Regions from separate parts of the Paenibacillus sp. SN-8-1 genome, predicted to be linked through region 1. Evidence: a T-box and tRNA genes for the amino acid it is inferred to sense, from the RefSeq annotation. Region 1 holds a T-box; the other holds one or more tRNA genes.
The links. A T-box is a leader RNA that pairs with one kind of tRNA and senses whether it is charged. The one in region 1 lies ahead of trpS (tryptophan--tRNA ligase), so its partner is inferred to be a tRNA-Trp.
Positions count from the first base shown of each region.

Region 2: it encodes a tRNA-Trp, which carries the amino acid that the T-box ahead of trpS (tryptophan--tRNA ligase) is inferred to sense. The anticodon was not compared.

Region 1 is NZ_CP194782.1:4,332,426-4,342,681, forward strand. Features, by position in the region: gene ACRRNK_RS21210 (DUF4181 domain-containing protein) at 1-48, shown strand, start outside; gene ACRRNK_RS21215 (VOC family protein) at 156-527, shown strand; gene ACRRNK_RS21220 (Gfo/Idh/MocA family protein) at 737-1,768, shown strand; gene ACRRNK_RS21225 (DEAD/DEAH box helicase) at 2,019-3,467, opposite strand; gene ACRRNK_RS21230 (DUF948 domain-containing protein) at 3,764-4,129, shown strand; gene ACRRNK_RS21235 (sigma-70 family RNA polymerase sigma factor) at 4,277-5,272, opposite strand; gene ACRRNK_RS21240 (carboxymuconolactone decarboxylase family protein) at 5,395-5,799, opposite strand; gene ACRRNK_RS21245 (MBL fold metallo-hydrolase) at 5,970-7,079, opposite strand; gene ACRRNK_RS21250 (DUF2239 family protein) at 7,284-7,889, shown strand; T-box leader at 7,934-8,301, shown strand; gene trpS (tryptophan--tRNA ligase) at 8,357-9,340, shown strand; gene greA (transcription elongation factor GreA) at 9,584-10,060, opposite strand.
Region 2 is NZ_CP194782.1:3,710,653-3,720,908, forward strand. Features, by position in the region: gene ACRRNK_RS18155 (YcdB/YcdC domain-containing protein) at 343-2,757, opposite strand; tRNA gene ACRRNK_RS18160 (tRNA-Leu) at 2,895-2,974, opposite strand; tRNA gene ACRRNK_RS18165 (tRNA-Arg) at 3,012-3,088, opposite strand; tRNA gene ACRRNK_RS18170 (tRNA-Cys) at 3,130-3,203, opposite strand; tRNA gene ACRRNK_RS18175 (tRNA-Gly) at 3,209-3,283, opposite strand; tRNA gene ACRRNK_RS18180 (tRNA-Gln) at 3,292-3,366, opposite strand; tRNA gene ACRRNK_RS18185 (tRNA-His) at 3,379-3,454, opposite strand; tRNA gene ACRRNK_RS18190 (tRNA-Trp) at 3,479-3,552, opposite strand; tRNA gene ACRRNK_RS18195 (tRNA-Tyr) at 3,559-3,643, opposite strand; tRNA gene ACRRNK_RS18200 (tRNA-Thr) at 3,650-3,725, opposite strand; tRNA gene ACRRNK_RS18205 (tRNA-Phe) at 3,743-3,818, opposite strand; tRNA gene ACRRNK_RS18210 (tRNA-Asp) at 3,858-3,934, opposite strand; tRNA gene ACRRNK_RS18215 (tRNA-Met) at 3,951-4,024, opposite strand; tRNA gene ACRRNK_RS18220 (tRNA-Val) at 4,039-4,114, opposite strand; tRNA gene ACRRNK_RS18225 (tRNA-Glu) at 4,293-4,367, opposite strand; tRNA gene ACRRNK_RS18230 (tRNA-Ser) at 4,380-4,471, opposite strand; tRNA gene ACRRNK_RS18235 (tRNA-Asn) at 4,475-4,550, opposite strand; rRNA gene ACRRNK_RS18240 (23S ribosomal RNA) at 4,641-7,570, opposite strand; tRNA gene ACRRNK_RS18245 (tRNA-Ala) at 7,801-7,876, opposite strand; tRNA gene ACRRNK_RS18250 (tRNA-Ile) at 7,899-7,975, opposite strand; rRNA gene rrf (5S ribosomal RNA) at 8,008-8,124, opposite strand; rRNA gene ACRRNK_RS18260 (16S ribosomal RNA) at 8,300-9,852, opposite strand; gene ACRRNK_RS18265 (nucleotidyltransferase-like protein) at 10,187-10,256, opposite strand, start outside.

The DNA.
Region 1 (10,256 bases):
CTTGTTGTATTGGCTCTTGGTGTAGCTTTAGCGTTTTTTCTTCTATAACTTAGCAGCAGCTGAGTCGAACCTTCTAAGTGGTTTGAATTTAGATGTCAAATATCTAATGTAACCAGATGGCTAATAATTTTTATGACAGTTAGGAGCTGTGTATGATGATAAAAGGCTTTGGAGGCGTTTTTTGGAGAACCAAGAATCTCGAAGCTACAAAAAAGTGGTACAGCGAAGTGTTGAAGCTTGAAATCGGTGACTGGAATGGGACTGTGATCAAACCCCAATCAGGAAATGAGACTATCTTGTCCTTCTTCACCGAGAATGACGGTTACTTCCCAACAGAACAACAAGTGATGTTAAATTTCCAAGTACATAATCTCGACGAGACGATCAAGCATCTTGAACATATTGGAGTACCTCTCGCAAAGGATAAAGAGGTTAGTGATTTTGGAAAGTTTATTTGGATCGAAGATCCCGATGGTCGTCTGGTCGAGCTTTGGGAGAAAGAAGAAGATGGAGCGGGAAGTATTTGATGGAGGCCTCAAGATGTCCTTAGTTAATAAACTAAGAATAGTTAGCTTACTGGTAATGAGTGGAGGAACACTCTACCCCATGGGGTATGCTCCAAAAAGCGTGTACTTTTTTACACTTATACCCGGATTACTGCTTCTCTTTGCATCAACCCATATCGAAAGCAAACGGAAGCGGTAGTAAATGAAGATGATAATAAGGGAGAGATTGGGTGGGACATCGTGTAGGTATTGTAGGAACTGGTTTTGGCGTCCAAGTCCATGCACCAATACTTTTGAAACATCCTGATTTTGAATTAGTTGCCCTGAGCAGTATACGTCCTGGTCGAGCACAGTTAATTTCAGAAGAGCTAAATATTAAATATACCTTTGATGACTGGAAACAGATGATTGATCAAACGAATTTAGATTTAGTAATAATCGCTACAAATCCGGCCCTGCATATGGAAATAACATTATACGCAATTGAATCTGGAGTTCATGTGCTGTGTGAAAAACCTCCAGCGTTGAACTACCTTCAGGTTTATGAAATGAACAAAATCGCGTCTAAACATCACAGTATTGTTGCTATAAACTTTGAATGGAGATACTTACCAGAACGACAAGCAATCAATAAGATTCTTTCCAACAACCAAATCGGGGAAGTTTTGCATGTTGATTGGTCAGAGGCATGGCCTCTATGGCCCAAAATAAAACACGATCCATTTGGCTGGCAATGGGAATTGGATAAAGGTGGGGGCATGCTTGGGGCAATAGGTTCACATATGATCGATGCTCTATATCATTGGTTCGGTCCTTTTTCCAAAAAGATTTCAGGATTTACCAAGAATCATGTTAATGAGAGGATTCACGAATCAGGATATAAACCGACAGACGGAGATGATTCTTTCTTCTTAATCGGGGAATTCGAAAGTGGAGGAACATTCTCATTACAATTTATTACGGCTGCGGTAGCTCGAAAGCCTCGAATCGAAATCTTCGGTTCACATGGAACCCTCATTCTGGAAGGTGAAAATTTGAAAATAGCTACAAATGAAAAGAAGGATTACTCACCTGTCGGCTTAGAAGAGCCAATTGACGCATCATCGTTCCCACCAGATATAAGGGGTTATGTACATGCGCAGTGGAAGCTTTACAACGATTTGTCTGCCATTTTACGTGGCGAAGAAAAAGTCGATTTACCAAATTTGCATAGCGCTCTTATTGTGCAAGAAATTATAGAGCATGTTCGTAACGGGAGTTAACAGCCCCGTTATGACACGGCGGCAGCCGTTTTCAACTAGTAGGCATGGTATATGTTAGTACCGGGAATATTACTTTTCTTTAAGTCAAATTACGTAGAAACCAAACAACGGCAACGTAGTTGAATAAGACAAGGGGCAGTCCAGGACTTTATTTATCTGGTCCACGGCTGCCCTGCTTCTATACACGGTTCGAGTATTACTTTCTGTCCATTCACCACTTACAACTTACTTACCGATCACCGCGTACTCGCTACTTGTTCGCTTTATGCACCTTCAGCTGCTTGCCCTTAATGGTGGTATGCTTCATGACCTGAAGCACGTGCGGCCCCTTGCCGTTGAGAATCTCCACATAGCTTACATTATCCTGGATGGTAATGATGCCGATATCCTCCGCGGTTACGCCTTCAATCCGGGCAATGGTGCCCACAAAGTCCACGGCTCTAAGCTTCTTCTTCTTCCCACCATTGAAGTAGAGCTTCATGATCTCCTTGTTGATCTCTTCGCTCTTCTCTTTCTTAAGTGCGGTCCGCGAATAGATTTTCTGTTCAAAAGCTTCGAGCCCCCCGCTCACTTCCTCTTCGGAAGGAGCCTCCGCCCGTGGGATCTGGAATCCGATATACTGTTCGATCTCGGCCAGATATTTGTCCTCCCGCGGAGTCACCAGCGTGATGGCCTGTCCGGTGCGTCCCGCGCGGCCCGTGCGGCCTGTCCGGTGTACATAGCTCTCCTTGTCCATAGGAATATCATAGTTAATGACATGCGTAATATTCTCAATATCAATCCCCCGGGCGGCAACATCGGTCGCAACAAGATAGCGGAATTGGCCCCGGCGGAATGCATTCATGACCTCGAACCGGTCCTCCTGCACCATGCCCCCATGAATCCGGTCACACGGATACTCCGCGTCTGCAAGCTGCCTGAACACCTGGTTCACCAGCTCCTGAGTCCTGCAAAAGATCATACAGCTGTCTGGATTCCTTGTAATCAGCAGGTTCTGAAGCACTTTCGGCTTGTCCGCCTCTGTGACCTCGATAAGGGAGTGTTCGATCTGGTTCGTCGTAACACCGCCCGTCCCTTGAATTTCGATATATTCCGGCTCATTCATATACTTGTGGCTGAGATTATCGACATCTTGGGGCAGCGTAGCCGACAGCAGTACGGTGACTCGCTCAACAGGTAACGCCTGAATGATCGCTTCCACCTGATCAATAAAGCCCATATTCAGCATCTCGTCCGCTTCGTCAATCACAAGGTATCTTAGGCGCCCAAGCGGCAGTGAACCTCTCTCGATATGGTCCAGCACGCGCCCTGGAGTGCCTACCACAATGTGATTCTTCTGCTTCAGCTCGAGCTTCTGCACCGCGTAAGGATGCCTCCCATATACGGCCGCCGCCTTGACCCGCTTGAAGCGGCCAATATTCGTAATGTCCTCCTTCACCTGTACAGCCAGCTCCCGGGTCGGTGTCAGGACGAGCGCCTGCGGCTTGTTCTCGTTCCAGTCCACGAGCTCACAGAGCGGAATGGCATAGGCCGCGGTCTTACCGCTTCCTGTCTGTGATTTCACTACAATATCCTTGTCCTCAAGCAGCAGGGGGATCACCTGACTCTGCACATCCGTGGGACGGTCGTACCCTAGCCCCTGCAGGGCGCGGACAATCTCTTCACTTAACCTGGCTTCTGCAAAATGTTCTATATTCATCGCTGCAACCTCTTTTATCCTAAGTTATGTTAGCTGGTAATCGGGCCAAATGCTGGCCTAACATCTGCTCAAGCTTATTCTAGCACAGTCCCGAGGAGTCCCGCCCACCATTGAGCTGTGGAGGACGGCCTAAGAGCGTGTTCCTTGGGCAGCTCCCCCTCTTCTGCCGGGTTTGGAATTGCCAGACACTCCCATACTTCTGAATTCCCATCCCGGCTGTCTTAAAGTGAGTCATCTCCTACCGAGCATAATCCTACTCCTTGGACATATGGTAATTACAGAGGAGGAGATGTCCTATGACCATTCAGCTTAGTGTGACGTTGATCGCTGTAGCTTTTGCCGCCCTGGCCGCTTTCGGCATTCTGACCTTGCGCAAGACCATGGCTTCCCTTGATGAGACGAACAAGACGCTCGGGGAAGTACGAAACGCCGTTCACGGACTAACCAAAGAGGCACAGGCACTGATCCATAATGCCAATCAGGTCACTATGGATGTGAAGGGCAAGATCAAGGCGGTCGATCCCATTGTTGAATCCGCTCATGATGTGGGTGAGGTACTGCATAGTGTTACAAGCTCGGTCAAACAGGCGGCTTCGACTATTGGACAGAAGGTGACTGAGCAGCGTGCTCACGGGCAAAAGGTAAATGTGAAGGTGAAATAGCTAGCTGTAAGGATAGGATGAATGGATACAATGAATGTCAGGGCTGACGCCATAAAGAAATTCAGACTGATTGCCTCGCACATAGCGCCCATAGGCCGCCCTTCGCGTAAGGGCAGCCTTATTATTTTACCTAATTGTTGTGCCTGCTTATACCGTGAGTTCCTCGCCCATGTCCGCACGGATATGGCCAAGTTTGTCCGGATTCACCACAATGAATACCCGCTGTATCCGGTCTCCTTGGGGCGTAAGCTCCACGGTGATCATCGCTCTTACCGTATTCTCCTCATGATAGATCAGACTCAATCCTCCATTCATCTCCATCTGGCTCAATTTCCAGATACGCAGCTTCCTGAAGGCGCGTTGTGAGGTCAACAGGGCCACAACCCGTTCCCGGCTGATGATCGGATTGATCGCGGCCCGCACCCGGCCGCCACCGTCGGAGACCAGAACTGTATCCTGAGTCAGCAGGTTCACCATCTCGCCTATATCATAATGCTGAATAGCGGCTGCGAACCTGCTCATCAATGCAGCCCGGCTGTCAGGAGAGGCGATGGTTAGAGCGGGATAAGATGTCCCAGGGCCAAGGTTTTGTTTGGCCCGACTCAAGATTTTACGGCAGCTCACCTCTGACTTTCCAACTATCTCTGCGATCAGCTCATACTCATATTCGAACACTTCCCTGAGCAGAAAGACCGTCCGCTCGGTCGCCGTCAGCCTCTCCAGCATAACCAGGTAGGCATAGGACAGAGTATCAGCTTGTTCAGCCGCTTCATAGGGCCCATCATATTGTGCCCCATAGGCATCCGGCAGCGGCTCAGGCAGCCACTCACCAACGTAGGTCTCACGCCTTCGGGATGCGGACTGCATGAGATTGAGACATCGGTTCGTAATGGACTTGGCTATGTATGCCTTCACATTCTTAACGCCCCATAAGGATCTGCCGTACATCTCCGTGAACCAGTCCTGAACTATATCTTCCGCGTCTGTGACAGATCCGAGCATCCGGTATGCGACCGAGAATGCATAGGATCGATACGTAAGGTACAGCTGCTCCAGATCAGGCGGGTTCTCCTGGGATTGCATGACCCTTCGCTCCTCATTCTCATTCATCTGCGCGCCTGCGCCCGCCCCTGCGTTTGTCATGTTCACACCCCCGTTTGGATATAGTCTCACGCTTTGTCTCCTAACTCCATATATGCCAAAAGGAGCCCGTTTAAGGCTCCCTGATCCATTTTACTTCTCCAGCCCTCTATGCCCTCTATTAGTCAAAAGCATCCCGGATACATTCCGGTGGAAATGACCAAATCGATATACTCCTTCTCGCTGAAGTGCTCGCGAACCCGCTCATAGACAGCCTCGGGAACACCTGAATCTGATATCCGCGCAACATATTCCGTAAGCTCGAGCGCAGCCTTCTCTCGATCTGAATAGGTCGGCATCTCCCTCCATACACTCAGCATCAAAGCCCGTTCCACAGGCTCTCCAAGCTTCAGCAGGTCTTTCACGTGATAATCGATACAGTAAGCGCAGCCGTTGATCTGAGACGTACGAATCTTGATTAGCTCGAACAGCACCTTATCCACCCCAGTGCTGCTCACGGCCTGCTCAAATGCCAGCATTGCTTTCAGCGCGGATGGGTTAACCTCTCTATAATTAAATCTCACACTCATAAGTAACGCCTCCTTAAGATCTCTCATTAAGAAGACAGAGTACCCTCTGAGTTTGTGACATTCATGAACTAATAATTTCAATGTTTTTTGATATTAAAGCGATCCTTGGCCCAGCAGCCAGATAAGTCTCCATGTGCAGGTTGCCCCAAGGGCATGCCTACACGTCCACGCTATTCTGCCTTCCGCCACCAGGCCGTCTGAATATGCTCCTGAGTCCCCCCGACAATGACCGTCTCCCCGATTCGAGGAGTGATCATCTCTACTCCCCGTTTGGCCGCCTCACTTCGCGCACGCTCCACCGGCTCTGTCCATGGATGCAGGGCCAGCGTGAAGGCAGCCCAGTGAATGGGCATCATCGTAGCGCCGCCCACATCAAGATGGGCCTGCACCGTCTGTTCAGGCATCATATGAATGCTGGCCCAGCGCTGATCGTACTGTCCGCACTCCATCAGAGTCAGATCGAAGGGGCCATACTTCGCGCCAATCTCGGCGAAATGAGGCCCGTATCCGCTATCCCCGCTATAAAAGATTCTGGCCTGCCGCCCATGAAGGACCCATGAGCACCAAAGTGTCGTATTACTGGTCAGGCTTCGGCCGGAGAAGTGACGCGCAGGCGTACATACCAGCCTGATCCCTTCAAATTCACCCTCTTCCCACCAGTCATACTCTTCAATTCGCTCCGGACTAACTCCCCACCGCTCCAGATGCGCAGCCACCCCAAGCGGCACGAAGAACCTGCGCACCTTGTCCCTAATCTTCAGGATGGTGACATAGTCCAGGTGATCATAGTGATCATGGGACAGAATTACGGCGTCCAGCTCCGGCAAATCTTCAGCCTCACAAGGAAGCCTATCGCTGTATCTCTTCCCGCCCACGATGGGAGTCGGCGAAGGGGCTCTGCCAAGCATAGGGTCAAGAAAAATCCGCTTCCCGTCAAGCTCCAGAAGCAGCGCAGAGTGGCCGAACCAAGTGACTCTAGCCTCGGAAGTCGGCTCTGATGAAGGTGAGTACGGAACCACATTCAGCGGATGAGGGGGTCTTCGGCCAGGTCCTCCCTTGATCATATCAATGAGAATAGACAGGTTCCCCTTCAAGCTGTGATCGACCGAGGTCTCAATCTGATTCACAAATTTGCCTTTGGCCCGGTTCCTGGAGCGGTTGATGTGTTCCAGCGATTGTGGTGATGGCTTCCCGCCAAAAATCGGATGCAGCAGAATATACAGATAGACAATCATAATTAAGGTTAATATCGCGGAGACCACGTAGATAAAAGCGGGCATTCAGAATGACCCCTTTTCTATAAATTTGCAGTATGTAATATTCTGGATGGTTCCCTATAAATCATACTACTATGCAGATCAGATGCCAAATAGAGCATGTACCACATAAGCAACCATAACAAAGCCAATTTTACCCGGGTAATATTGACATTGTAGTTTTACCCGGATAAAATTACAGTAAACACTCAGAAGAGGAGGTACAGCATGAATAATGACTTAACGCATCCTTACTGCACGGCATTCCTGGGTATGAGGGTCGTCGCCAGCGGTTCGTTGCACCACGTTGTTTCTACAGTGAAGGAAACTCTGGATGACAGAGATCTCACACAGCTGCTTATATTTGATGATTCCACGGGGAGGCAAATAGATGTTGATTTTCGTGGGAATACAGATGACGTACTAACACGATTAGAAGAACCATTTGGTGCCTTGCCCGGTACGGAAGTGAATCACCAGCCTGCACGGCAGGTCGGTCGACCCAAGCTCGGGGTTGTATCCGGGGAGGTTACGTTATTGCCACGGCATTGGGAGTGGCTTAAGAGTCAACCTGGAGGGGCGTCCGTAACATTACGAAAGCTCGTTGAAGAGGCTCGCCGCGCTGGAGGAGAACAGAGCAAGATACGAGAGTCACAAGAAGCAACCTATCGCTTTATGACAGCTATGGCCGGGAACTTCCCTCAATACGAAGAAGCTCTGCGGGAACTGTATGCTGGTGATTTGGATCGTTTTTACCACTTCATCGAAGACTGGGCTCCTGATATCAGAGACTATATTAAAAGATTAGCCGCTAATGCATTTAGTCTAACTTGACTTAACCTTCCCTTCTATGCAAGAATTACGTCAATGAAATTACAGACACGGCTATGAAGAGAAAGAGTAGCTTGCTTGCACTGTTTAAGCGAACCGGCGGTTTGGTGAAAGGTCCGGTACAGGAGAGTAAGTGAATGGGTCTCTTCGCTTCAGCCCGAACCCCCGGTCACGGCAGGGCAGTAGGCGTTGACGGTTCTCCCCCGTTATCCTTAGGAGGCATGATCAGGTAGAGCCGCAAGGCTTCTATCCTCGTCGTGTTAAATGAAATGAACTCAGAGAGGCTGGTTCTCTAACGCCAATTCCTTATGCCCTTGGAATATGCAGATGAACAGCATCCTGGTTCATTTCAGTAGAGAGCGGCCTTTCGTGCCGAAGCTGGGTGGTACCGCGGAGCAGACACTTCGTCCCTTTAGGGATTGAAGTGTCTTTTTTGTCGTACTCACACAAGCCATAGGAGGTAGATTGGAATGAAACGTATTCTATCCGGGATCAAACCCAGCGGGGATCTCAACATTGGAGGGTATGGGGGAGCACTGCATCAATTCGTTCAGCTCCAGCATGATTATGAATGCTTCTTTTTCGTGCCGGATCTTCATGCTGTTACCGTCTATCAAGACCCCAAAGAGCTGCACCAGCGTTCGAGAGAAATTGCCGCCTACTACATTGCAGCAGGTGTGGACCCTGCCAAAGCGACGATCTTCCTGCAATCCCAGGTCTCGGCCCACACCGAGCTAGGATGGCTGCTGGAGACCCAAGCTCATTTCGGTGAACTGAACCGGATGACGCAGTTCAAAGACAAATCCAGCGAGCAGGATGTGGTCAGCTCGGCTCTCTTCACTTATCCGGTGCTGATGGCTGCCGACATTCTGCTCTATCAGGCTACCCACGTGCCAGTCGGGGAAGACCAGAAGCAGCATCTTGAGCTGACCCGCACCTTGGCTGAGCGATTCAATAATCGTTACCGGAAGACCTTCACAGTGCCAGAGCCGGTCATTCAAGAGCTCGGCTCCCGGATCATGAGTCTCGATGACCCTACCAAGAAGATGAGCAAAAGCAATCCGAACCGCAGCAGCTACATCCTGCTTCAGGATTCCGCGGATGACATTCGTAAGAAGCTGGCCAGAGCGGTCACGGATTCCGACATGCAGGTCCGTTATGACTGGGACAGCAAGCCTGCCGTTAGTAATCTGATTGAGATTTATTCCATCTTCTCCGAGGAGCCGATCCCCGAGATTGAACAACGTTATCAGGGTCTGGGCTACGGCACCTTCAAGAAAGAGCTTGCCGAAGTCATCGTGAGCCGTCTGACCCCGATTCAAGCAAGATTCAAAGAAATAACCCAGTCTAGTGAACTGGACCGGATTCTTCAAGCGGGTGCCGAGCGTGCTGCCGAGGCTGCCGGGAAGACCCTGCTCGCCGCGAAGCAAGCTATGGGACTTGTAACATTTTGAAAGGGAGACTTGTCCCAGGGTTCGAGTAACCTCGCAAACGATCCAGGCTTCTTGAAGTGGACTCTGTCAGGGCTCTCCAACCAAAATAATAAGACCACCTGATCCTTTGCTTGCTGATAAGCCGAGGTAAGCAGGTGGTCTTTACATATTTTAAGTAACAAGATCAGCACTTTGCCCTTGCAATCACAAACAGCTCCACCTATGCTAAATTTAGCAAGATGAAGCTGTTCTCCAACCCTAAGTTTAGGCCAAGCCCTTAATCTCCAGCAGCTCGTATTCGATCTGCCCCATAGGAGCCTCTACAGTGATCTTGTCTCCAACGGATTTCCCCATGAGCGCTGCGCCCAGCGGGCTCTCGTAAGAGATTCTGTTCTCGGCGACATCTGCCTCTGCGGGTCCCACGATTCTGTATTCGATTCGTTCGGCGAATTCCACGTCATTTAGAATGACCACGGAACCGACCTGAACGACGGAATTGTCGATATGGTCTACAATCCTTGCATTTTTCAGCATTTTCTCAATCGTAAGCACTCTCGTCTCCATGAAGGATTGATCATTCTTGGCCGAGTGGTACTCACTGTTCTCCTTCAGGTCTCCATAGCTGATTGCCGTCTTGAGGCGCTCTGCGAGCTCTCTGCGCTTGACCGTGGTCAGCTCTTCCAGTTCGCGTTCCAGCTGGGCATAACCCTCGCGTGTCATAATAACTTCGTCTTTAGACATTTCGTACCTCCTGTATAGATTCAACTTAGTGCTACTAATCATTGTAACCGATTTGAAGCTGCCCGTGATGGGTTAATCCGGACTCTGGTGATTTTTAATATAATGGACAGATGGCCCCCAGTCCTATTCACCGAGCGCACGCAAAGACAGGAATTCCGGGCAACCCGGTGATAAGATCATGTACAAAGGAGGTGAT
Region 2 (10,256 bases), 620 kb from region 1:
AAGGGTTGGTTCGCACAGCATGCGTGACCCCAGGATATTTAGTGCTTGGTAATCTGATATTAAAAAACGCTCTGACCGCATCGGACGGCTGTACTCATTAGATAGCCACGTGCAACTGCCTATAGCAATCCAGGACTGCCTGTCACCGTATCTCCTCCAGCTATACCTCCTTTGAGAGTGTATGAACACTCTGACGCTGCCAGCTTATGCAGCTAAGATATTGTAATGGCTGCGTGTATGTGGGGTTGTGTGTATGTGGCTCTACAGCGACCCTCATAACCAAACAGCCCTGGTCGGTAAGGACCAGAGCTGTCAGATATTTACCTTATGCTGGTTTATGAATTAGTAATAATATTGATTTAGGAAATTGTCAGTTCGCCCAACCAGGTCTTTAAGGCGCACCAGCACATCCGCGGCTTCCGCACGTGTAACCAGCGCATCAGGCGCGAACTTTCCGTCCTTCAGATCCAGCAGCTTCAGCTTCAGAGCAATCGCAGCTGCACCTTTGTTGGTAATACTGCTTGCATCAGATGCTCCACCGAGATCGGTAGGCTGATTATAAAACTGAGCCAGCTTATTATACTGCAGCATTTCCACTAAATATTTGGCAAGCTGATCGCGGGTTAGCTTAACATCCAAGGTTAACGTATGGCTCGGGTCCGGATCAACAGTCAGCCAATTGTTATTAATGAATACCTGCAATCCTTGGTAATACGGGCTATCTACCTTCACCCCGGCAATTGGACTATCGTCTAGTGCATAGTTATATCCATAATCGGGATACACAGCTCTTGCCGCCATATTAATCCACTCCCCTTGGGTAATCTGTTCATTAGGGAGTACTAATCCATTATCATCCGGGAGGAGTACACGATACTGGACAGCTTCGACTAATGACTTCTCTAGAGGATGACCTTTAATGTCCGCAGCCTCTTTAGCCTTGACTCCCCCATATGGAACGTAAATTTCGCGACTTTTCCCCGTAATGGCATCGATTGGAGTAAAGGCCATATAACCATTTCCGAGCTCTGAGCTCTTAGGCACTGGTCCATAGACCAGTTTAACGCTTACAGGAGATAAGCTTCCATCTGATAGGTTTATACCGCCAAGTCGTTCATATTTCAGCTCCATTTTCCAATCATTCAGATAATTATTCTTAGCTTCCGCTTGAGAAACGACAGGCTTGCCATCTGGGAAAACAGCAGCATTCGCTTGAGTCCCAGCAGAAAACGAACGAATTACACCATCAGAACTAAGGCTAAGATCAATTGAATCATTCATAACCGGAATTCCATGAATATATCTCTTAAAGCTGTATTGATATGTCGATGTTGAGACCTTCGAGTCTCTATCAATCGTAGAGGTAAGCTTATACTCACTCGCAGCATTTGGAACCAGTTTCTTCACGATCTGAAGAGCCTTCTCTTTGGCTTCCTTAGAATTTAGAATTTTACCTTTAGGCTTATATTCCTTCGCCGGAGAATTATAGATATAATATCCGAAACTAACAATTTGACCCGTGCTTGCTTCGACTTCGGCATTAATACCCTCATCTGGTACACCGTTTGCCGCTTTGTCTCTAAGTGAAATATTCCATACTTTCTGATTAGGATTATTCCATCTTCTCGACAACTGCTTGTATTCAGTGGTGAACTCGGGAGGGATAGGTATGAACGATTTAATCCGTTCTAGAGCCTCATCACCGTCCTGAATTGCTTCCTTGGATGGAGTGAAATTACTACCACCTGAAGGAACATCCTCTGCCTTCTGAATGCTCTGAACTGAACCCACTTGAGGTTCCGTCTGTTTTCCTGTAACTGCGTCAATACTATTCATACTTCTATCAACCGGTAAATACCCCAAGAAGTACTTGGTTGTTTCTCTAGAATCAAGTCTATCTGGAATATAAGACAGTTCTACATCAAAGCTATCCTTGAACTTCTGCTCTGCACTCTCCAGCGTAATTGCTGGCTTAGGGGAAGGATACACCGCGTAAGCCTTACTACGATTATACACCGTTACCTCACCGTTATAGTTAACCCCAACCTGGACCGACTCAAAGTCCGAATAAAGGCCATTTACCGGCACCTTAAAATTGAAGTAGTAATCTTGCGCCGTAAATAGGGAACCACTTTGCCGATTATAGCTATTGTCTTCTTTAAGACTTTGGACATCTAATCCTTTAACTTTGGCACTCAACCAATCTAAGGCAATCTTCTTGGCACTGGTCTCATCAACTTTGGAGGCTCCTTCTTTGGTATACATCTGGATTAGACGACCAGGCAGACTAACATATATTACTTCACCGGTCACTCCATCCACTTGAGCACTGAATGAGGTGCCCCAATTACCTATCTGAAGATTATATTGAAGCTCCCACTTCTTATCGTAATCCACTGGGTAGCTATTCTGATTGCCAAATTCTGCGGAGCTCAGTGTCACCTTAGAAAGCAGCGGAAACATTTCCTTTACCGCCTTGTCAGCTTGAGCAGAAGTAATTTTAGCCCCATTTGGCAATTTATCACTAGTTCCATTTACAGATGTAGATGTAGATGCAGAAACCGTGCTGCCTGAAGCCCTGGAATCCTTAGTGTCAGATATGATCACTGTATTGTCTGCCCAAGCGGCTGTAGGACCGCTTAACATTAGAAGCACTAACGTACATGCTGCAAAAACTAGTGGCCTATTCTTTCGAGCATATGTACCCTCCCTAGAAGTTTGAGTTAACTGTTCCTTGCTGCTGTTCTTATTGTTCATTACTGCTTCCCCTTCCCTCTCCACGTGATAGATGATTCTTATAATAAAGAACACACTCTAACTGGAAAAGTTTGGACGAAGTAAAAAATAAAATAAAAAAACCATGAACTAATGTTCATGGTCTACTTTAAACTATATGCCGGTGAAGGGACTCGAACCCCCACGGTTTCCCTCACGATTTTGAGTCGCGCGCGTCTGCCAGTTCCGCCACACCGGCATGGTGTGTAATTCTTCTCAATAGATTAATGAGAATATGGCGCGCCCTAAGAGATTCGAACTCCTGACCTTTTGATTCGTAGTCAAACGCTCTATCCAGCTGAGCTAAGGGCGCAAATATTTAATACGGTAAAACTGTCTATCAAAGTTTAAGAATGGAGGCGCCACCCAGATTTGAACTGGGGATAAAGCTTTTGCAGAGCTGTGCCTTACCACTTGGCTATGGCGCCATAAATGGAGCGGACGACGGGAATCGAACCCGCGACCCTCGCCTTGGCAAGGCGATGCTCTACCGCTGAGCCACGTCCGCATATTAAATGGCTGGGGATATAGGATTCGAACCTATGGGTGACGGAGTCAAAGTCCGTTGCCTTACCGCTTGGCTAATCCCCAATGTAAAGTTAATGGGGCGATCGAGGGGACTTGAACCCCCGAGTGCCGGAGCCACAATCCGGTGCGTTAACCCCTTCGCCACGACCGCCATAATACTTACACATTATGAAATTGGCAGGGGCAGCAGGAATTGAACCCACACCAACGGTTTTGGAGACCGTTGTTCTACCTTTAAACTATGCCCCTAAAAACTGGTGGAGGCTGATGGATTCGAACCACCGAACTCGTAGAGAGCAGATTTACAGTCTGCCGTGTTTAGCCACTTCACTAAGCCTCCAAAAAATGGTGCCGGCGAGAGGACTTGAACCCCCAACCTACTGATTACAAGTCAGTTGCTCTACCAGTTGAGCTACACCGGCACGGTGTAAAAGAATCATGGTGGCTCGGGACGGAATCGAACCGCCGACACGAGGATTTTCAGTCCTCTGCTCTACCGACTGAGCTACCGAGCCATAATGCTTACTATTACATATTAAATTATAAGATTTAAATGGCGGAGCCGACGGGATTCGAACCCGCGGTCTCCTGCGTGACAGGCAGGCATGTTAGGCCTCTACACCACGGCTCCACACTATGTAAATCAATTGCGGGGGCAGGATTTGAACCTGCGGCCTTCGGGTTATGAGCCCGACGAGCTACCGGGCTGCTCCACCCCGCGTCAGTATAACAATATGGTGGAGGCTGAGGGGATCGAACCCCCGACCCTCTGCTTGTAAGGCAGATGCTCTCCCAGCTGAGCTAAGCCTCCATATGTTAAACATAATCTTTATTTTAGCAGATACACTGCTATAAAATCAAGTGTGAATAATGGTGACCCGTAGGGGATACTCGTTCTTCGAACGAGACTGCAATGTATTCCTAACGAACCAAATGCTCCGACGAACCCTGATGGGTTCTCATCCCCACTTGAAGCTGTTTAATGAAAGTGGTGACCCGTAGGGGATTCGAACCCCTGTTACCTCCGTGAAAGGGAGGTGTCTTAACCCCTTGACCAACGGGCCTTACAATAATAGTGGCGGAGAGAGAGGGATTCGAACCCTCGAGACGCTTGTGACGCCTACACGATTTCCAATCGTGCTCCTTCGGCCAACTCGGACACCTCTCCATATGGCTCCCCGAACAGGACTCGAACCTGTGACAACTCGATTAACAGTCGAGTGCTCTACCAACTGAGCTATCAGGGAACATTATTCAATTCAGGCTTGATCGCCTGAAAACTAGATACGAAACGAACTTGCGTATGCTCTTCTTGGACTGCGTCCTTCCGAGCTGTGTTGGATAAGCCCTCGACCGATTAGTACTGGTCAGCTCCATGCATTGCTGCACTTCCACCCCCAGCCTATCTACCTCGTCGTCTTCAAGGGGTCTTACATACTGGGAAATCTCATCTTGAGGGGGGCTTCACGCTTAGATGCTTTCAGCGCTTATCCCTTCCGCACGTAGCTACCCAGCTGTGCTCCTGGCGGAACAACTGGTGCACCAGCGGTGCGTCCATCCCGGTCCTCTCGTACTAAGGACAGCTCCTCTCAAATTTCCTACGCCCACGACAGATAGGGACCGAACTGTCTCACGACGTTCTGAACCCAGCTCGCGTACCGCTTTAATGGGCGAACAGCCCAACCCTTGGGACCTACTTCAGCCCCAGGATGCGATGAGCCGACATCGAGGTGCCAAACCTCCCCGTCGATGTGGACTCTTGGGGGAGATAAGCCTGTTATCCCCAGGGTAGCTTTTATCCGTTGAGCGATGGCCCTTCCATGCGGTACCACCGGATCACTAAGCCCGACTTTCGTCCCTGCTCGACTTGTCAGTCTCGCAGTCAAGCTCCCTTATGCCTTTGCACTCTTCGAATGATTTCCAACCATTCTGAGGGAACCTTGGGGCGCCTCCGTTACTCTTTAGGAGGCGACCGCCCCAGTCAAACTGCCCACCTGACACTGTCCCCATACCGGTTCACGGTACCAGGTTAGAACTCCGATACGATCAGGGTGGTATCCCAACGTTGCCTCCACAGAAGCTGGCGCTCCTGCTTCTTAGGCTCCCACCTATCCTGTACAAATCGTATCAAAGTCCAATATCAAGCTGCAGTAAAGCTCCATGGGGTCTTTCCGTCTTGTCGCGGGTAACCTGCATCTTCACAGGTATTAAAATTTCACCGGATCTCTCGTTGAGACAGCGCCCAAGTCGTTACGCCATTCGTGCGGGTCAGAATTTACCTGACAAGGAATTTCGCTACCTTAGGACCGTTATAGTTACGGCCGCCGTTTACTGGGGCTTCGGTTCATAGCTTCGGGTTACCCCTAACCACTCCCCTTAACCTTCCAGCACCGGGCAGGCGTCAGCCCGTATACTTCGCCTTGCGGCTTCGCACAGACCTGTGTTTTTGCTAAACAGTCGCTTGGGCCTTTTCACTGCGGCCCCCTCGTGCTATTCACACTACCGGGGCACCCCTTCTCCCGAAGTTACGGGGTCATTTTGCCGAGTTCCTTAACGAGAGTTCTTCCGCGCGCCTTAGAATTCTCTTCTCGCCTACCTGTGTCGGTTTGCGGTACGGGCACCTTCTCCTGACTAGAGGCTTTTCTTGGCAGTGTGAGATCATGACCTTCGCTACTGTAATTTTCACTCCCCATCACAGCCCAGCCTTAACGGTGTGCGGATTTGCCTACACACCAGCCTCACTGCTTGGACAGACATCCATCAGTCTGCGTCACTACCCTGCTGCGTCACCCCATCGCTCATAACGGATTACGGTGGTACAGGAATTAGGGCCTGTTGTCCTTCGACTACGCCTTTCGGCCTCGCCTTAGGTCCCGACTTACCCTGAGCGGACGAACCTTCCTCAGGAACCCTTAGGCTTTCGGCGGATCAGATTCTCACTGATCTTTTCGTTACTCATACCGGCATTCTCACTTGTATGCTGTCCAGCGCTCCTTACGGTACACCTTCAACCTACATACAACGCTCCCCTACCCCTGATGCAAAGCATCAAGCCATAGCTTCGGTGGTGTGTTTAGCCCCGTTACATTTTCGGCGCAGAGTCACTCGACCAGTGAGCTATTACGCACTCTTTAAATGGTGGCTGCTTCTAAGCCAACATCCTGGTTGTCTGTGCAACTCCACATCCTTTCCCACTTAACACACACTTGGGGACCTTAGCTGATGGTCTGGGCTGTTTCCCTTTTGACAATGGATCTTAGCACTCACTGTCTGACTCCCGGATCTAAGTTTATGGCATTCGGAGTTTGACTGAGCTTGGTAACCCTTGGCGGGCCCCGCACCCAATCAGTGCTCTACCTCCACAACTCGTTATTCCGAGGCTAGCCCTAAAGCTATTTCGGGGAGAACCAGCTATCTCCGAGTTCGATTGGAATTTCTCCGCTACCCCCACCTCATCCCCGCATTTTTCAACATACGTGGGTTCGGGCCTCCAGTGCGTGTTACCGCACCTTCACCCTGGACAGGGGTAGATCACACGGTTTCGGGTCTACGTCCACGTACTATAAGTCGCCCTATTCAGACTCGCTTTCGCTGCGGCTACGGCTCTTCACCTTAACCTTGCACGGGAACGTAACTCGCCGGTTCATTCTACAAAAGGCACGCCATCACCCATATAGAGGGCTCTGACTTCTTGTAAGCACACGGTTTCAGGATCTCTTTCACTCCCCTTCCGGGGTGCTTTTCACCTTTCCCTCACGGTACTGCTTCACTATCGGTCGCTAGGGAGTATTTAGCCTTAGCAGATGGTCCTGCTGGATTCATACGGGGTTTCACGTGCCCCGCACTACTCGGGATCCGTCTCGGAGGGATCAGACTTTCGGTTACAGGGCTTTTACCTCTTCTAGCGGGCCTTTCCAGACCTCTTCGCCTACCCTAATCCTTTGTAACTCCATGTGAGACGTCCCACAACCCCAAGGGGCAAGCCCCTTGGTTTAGGCTGTTCCGCGTTCGCTCGCCGCTACTGACGGAATCACTCTTGTTTTCTCTTCCTCAGGGTACTTAGATGTTTCAGTTCCCCTGGTCTGCCTCTTCGCAACCTATGTATTCAGTTACGAGTGACTGCGAATTACCACAGCCGGGTTTCCCCATTCGGACATCCCCGGATCAAAGCTTGCTTACAGCTCCCCGAGGCCGTTTCGTTGTTCGCCACGTCCTTCTTCGGCTCCTAGCGCCTAGGCATCCTCCGTGTGCTCTTAGTAGCTTAACCATATGCTCCGGTTTGTGGGCTGCTGGCTCTGTTGTCCGTTCATTTCCTGATCTTATAGAACCCTACAAGGAGGAAATGAACTTCCAAAGGATCCATCATCCCACAAACCTTCGCGCTACCTTAGATACTTCACTTGTTTGCACAAGTTCAGCTTAAAGGAATTCTAATTTACGCAAATTCGTTTCGTTATCTAGTTTTCAAGGATCAAACATAACTAATAGATGTGATTATGGTGGAGCCAAGCGGGATCGAACCGCTGACCTCCTGCTTGCAAGGCAGGCGCTCTCCCAGCTGAGCTATGGCCCCATATAGAGATATTAAATTTGAATGGTGGGCCTTAGTGGACTCGAACCACCGACCTCACCCTTATCAGGGGTGCGCTCTAACCAGCTGAGCTAAAGGCCCTTATTCTTAAATTGTAACCCGTAGTGGGTTGCGCTTGGCGACGTCCTACTCTCCCAGGACCCTGCGGTCCAAGTACCATTGGCGCTGGAGGGCTTAACGGTCGTGTTCGGGATGGGTACGCGTGGAACCCCTCCGCCATCATCACCAAACGCTTTGTGAAAGAGGCTTGCTCTCTCAAAACTGAACAACGAAGTGAGGTGAAAACTTTACGAAGTAAAGTTACTTCGAAAGCATAAGCTTGCTTTGCGATGCAAAGCGGGTCCGGCTGCCTTGCGGCAGACCGTGTATTTGAATGCTTCCGTTGCAGGAAGCGATTCTCCATAGAAAGGAGGTGATCCAGCCGCACCTTCCGATACGGCTACCTTGTTACGACTTCACCCCAATCATCTACCCCACCTTCGGCGGCTGGCTCCTTGCGGTTACCTCACCGACTTCGGGTGTTGTAAACTCTCGTGGTGTGACGGGCGGTGTGTACAAGACCCGGGAACGTATTCACCGCGGCATGCTGATCCGCGATTACTAGCAATTCCGACTTCATGCAGGCGAGTTGCAGCCTGCAATCCGAACTGAGACCGGCTTTTCTAGGATTCGCTCCACCTCGCGGCTTCGCTTCCCGTTGTACCGGCCATTGTAGTACGTGTGTAGCCCAAGTCATAAGGGGCATGATGATTTGACGTCATCCCCGCCTTCCTCCGGTTTGTCACCGGCAGTCATTCTAGAGTGCCCACCCAAAGTGCTGGCAACTAAAATCAAGGGTTGCGCTCGTTGCGGGACTTAACCCAACATCTCACGACACGAGCTGACGACAACCATGCACCACCTGTCACCTCTGTCCCGAAGGAAAGGTCTATCTCTAGACCGGTCAGAGGGATGTCAAGACTTGGTAAGGTTCTTCGCGTTGCTTCGAATTAAACCACATACTCCACTGCTTGTGCGGGTCCCCGTCAATTCCTTTGAGTTTCAGTCTTGCGACCGTACTCCCCAGGCGGAATGCTTAATGTGTTAACTTCGGCACCAAGGGTATCGAAACCCCTAACACCTAGCATTCATCGTTTACGGCGTGGACTACCAGGGTATCTAATCCTGTTTGCTCCCCACGCTTTCGCGCCTCAGCGTCAGTTACAGCCCAGAGAGTCGCCTTCGCCACTGGTGTTCCTCCACATATCTACGCATTTCACCGCTACACGTGGAATTCCACTCTCCTCTTCTGCACTCAAGTCACCCAGTTTCCAGTGCGACCCGGGGTTGAGCCCCAGGATTAAACACCAGACTTAAATGACCGCCTGCGCGCGCTTTACGCCCAATAATTCCGGACAACGCTTGCCCCCTACGTATTACCGCGGCTGCTGGCACGTAGTTAGCCGGGGCTTTCTTCTCAGGTACCGTCACTCCGGTAGCAGTTACTCTACCGGACGTTCTTCCCTGGCAACAGAGCTTTACGATCCGAAAACCTTCATCACTCACGCGGCGTTGCTCCGTCAGACTTTCGTCCATTGCGGAAGATTCCCTACTGCTGCCTCCCGTAGGAGTCTGGGCCGTGTCTCAGTTCCAGTGTGGCCGTTCACCCTCTCAGGTCGGCTACGCATCGTCGCCTTGGTGGGCCGTTACCCCACCAACTAGCTAATGCGCCGCAGGCCCATCTGTAAGTGACAGATTGCTCCGTCTTTCATCACTTCACCATGCGGCAACGTGAATTATCCGGTATTAGCTACCGTTTCCGGTAGTTATCCCAGTCTTACAGGCAGGTTACCTACGTGTTACTCACCCGTCCGCCGCTAACTATCAGGAGAGCAAGCTCTCCATCAAGTCCGCTCGACTTGCATGTATTAGGCACGCCGCCAGCGTTCGTCCTGAGCCAGGATCAAACTCTCCAAGAAAGTTGATAGCTCATTTTGAAACTGACGAGAATTTCAATTCTCTTCGGATGAATTACTTCATCCTTTATTTTGAATCTCACCGAAGTGAAATTCACTCACTCGTTGTTCAGTTTTCAAAGATCAAACTCTTCATTTCGTTACCGCGTTGTCTCAGCGGCGACTTTTATAATATATCATGTTAGCTGGCTATCAGTCAAGAACTTTTTTTTAATTTCTTTTAAGATGATTATTCATCTATAAGTTCGTGCCTTTTTAGCAGCGAGTTATAATTTATCATAGACCCCGTACATAAGTCAACCATTATGATAAAAATCCGTCTCCCCCATGGTCTAACTTAATTAGCCCAATAACGGATTTGTCTCATAGCTGCATTGCTGCTCTGGTGGCCTGAAGGCGTCTCTCTT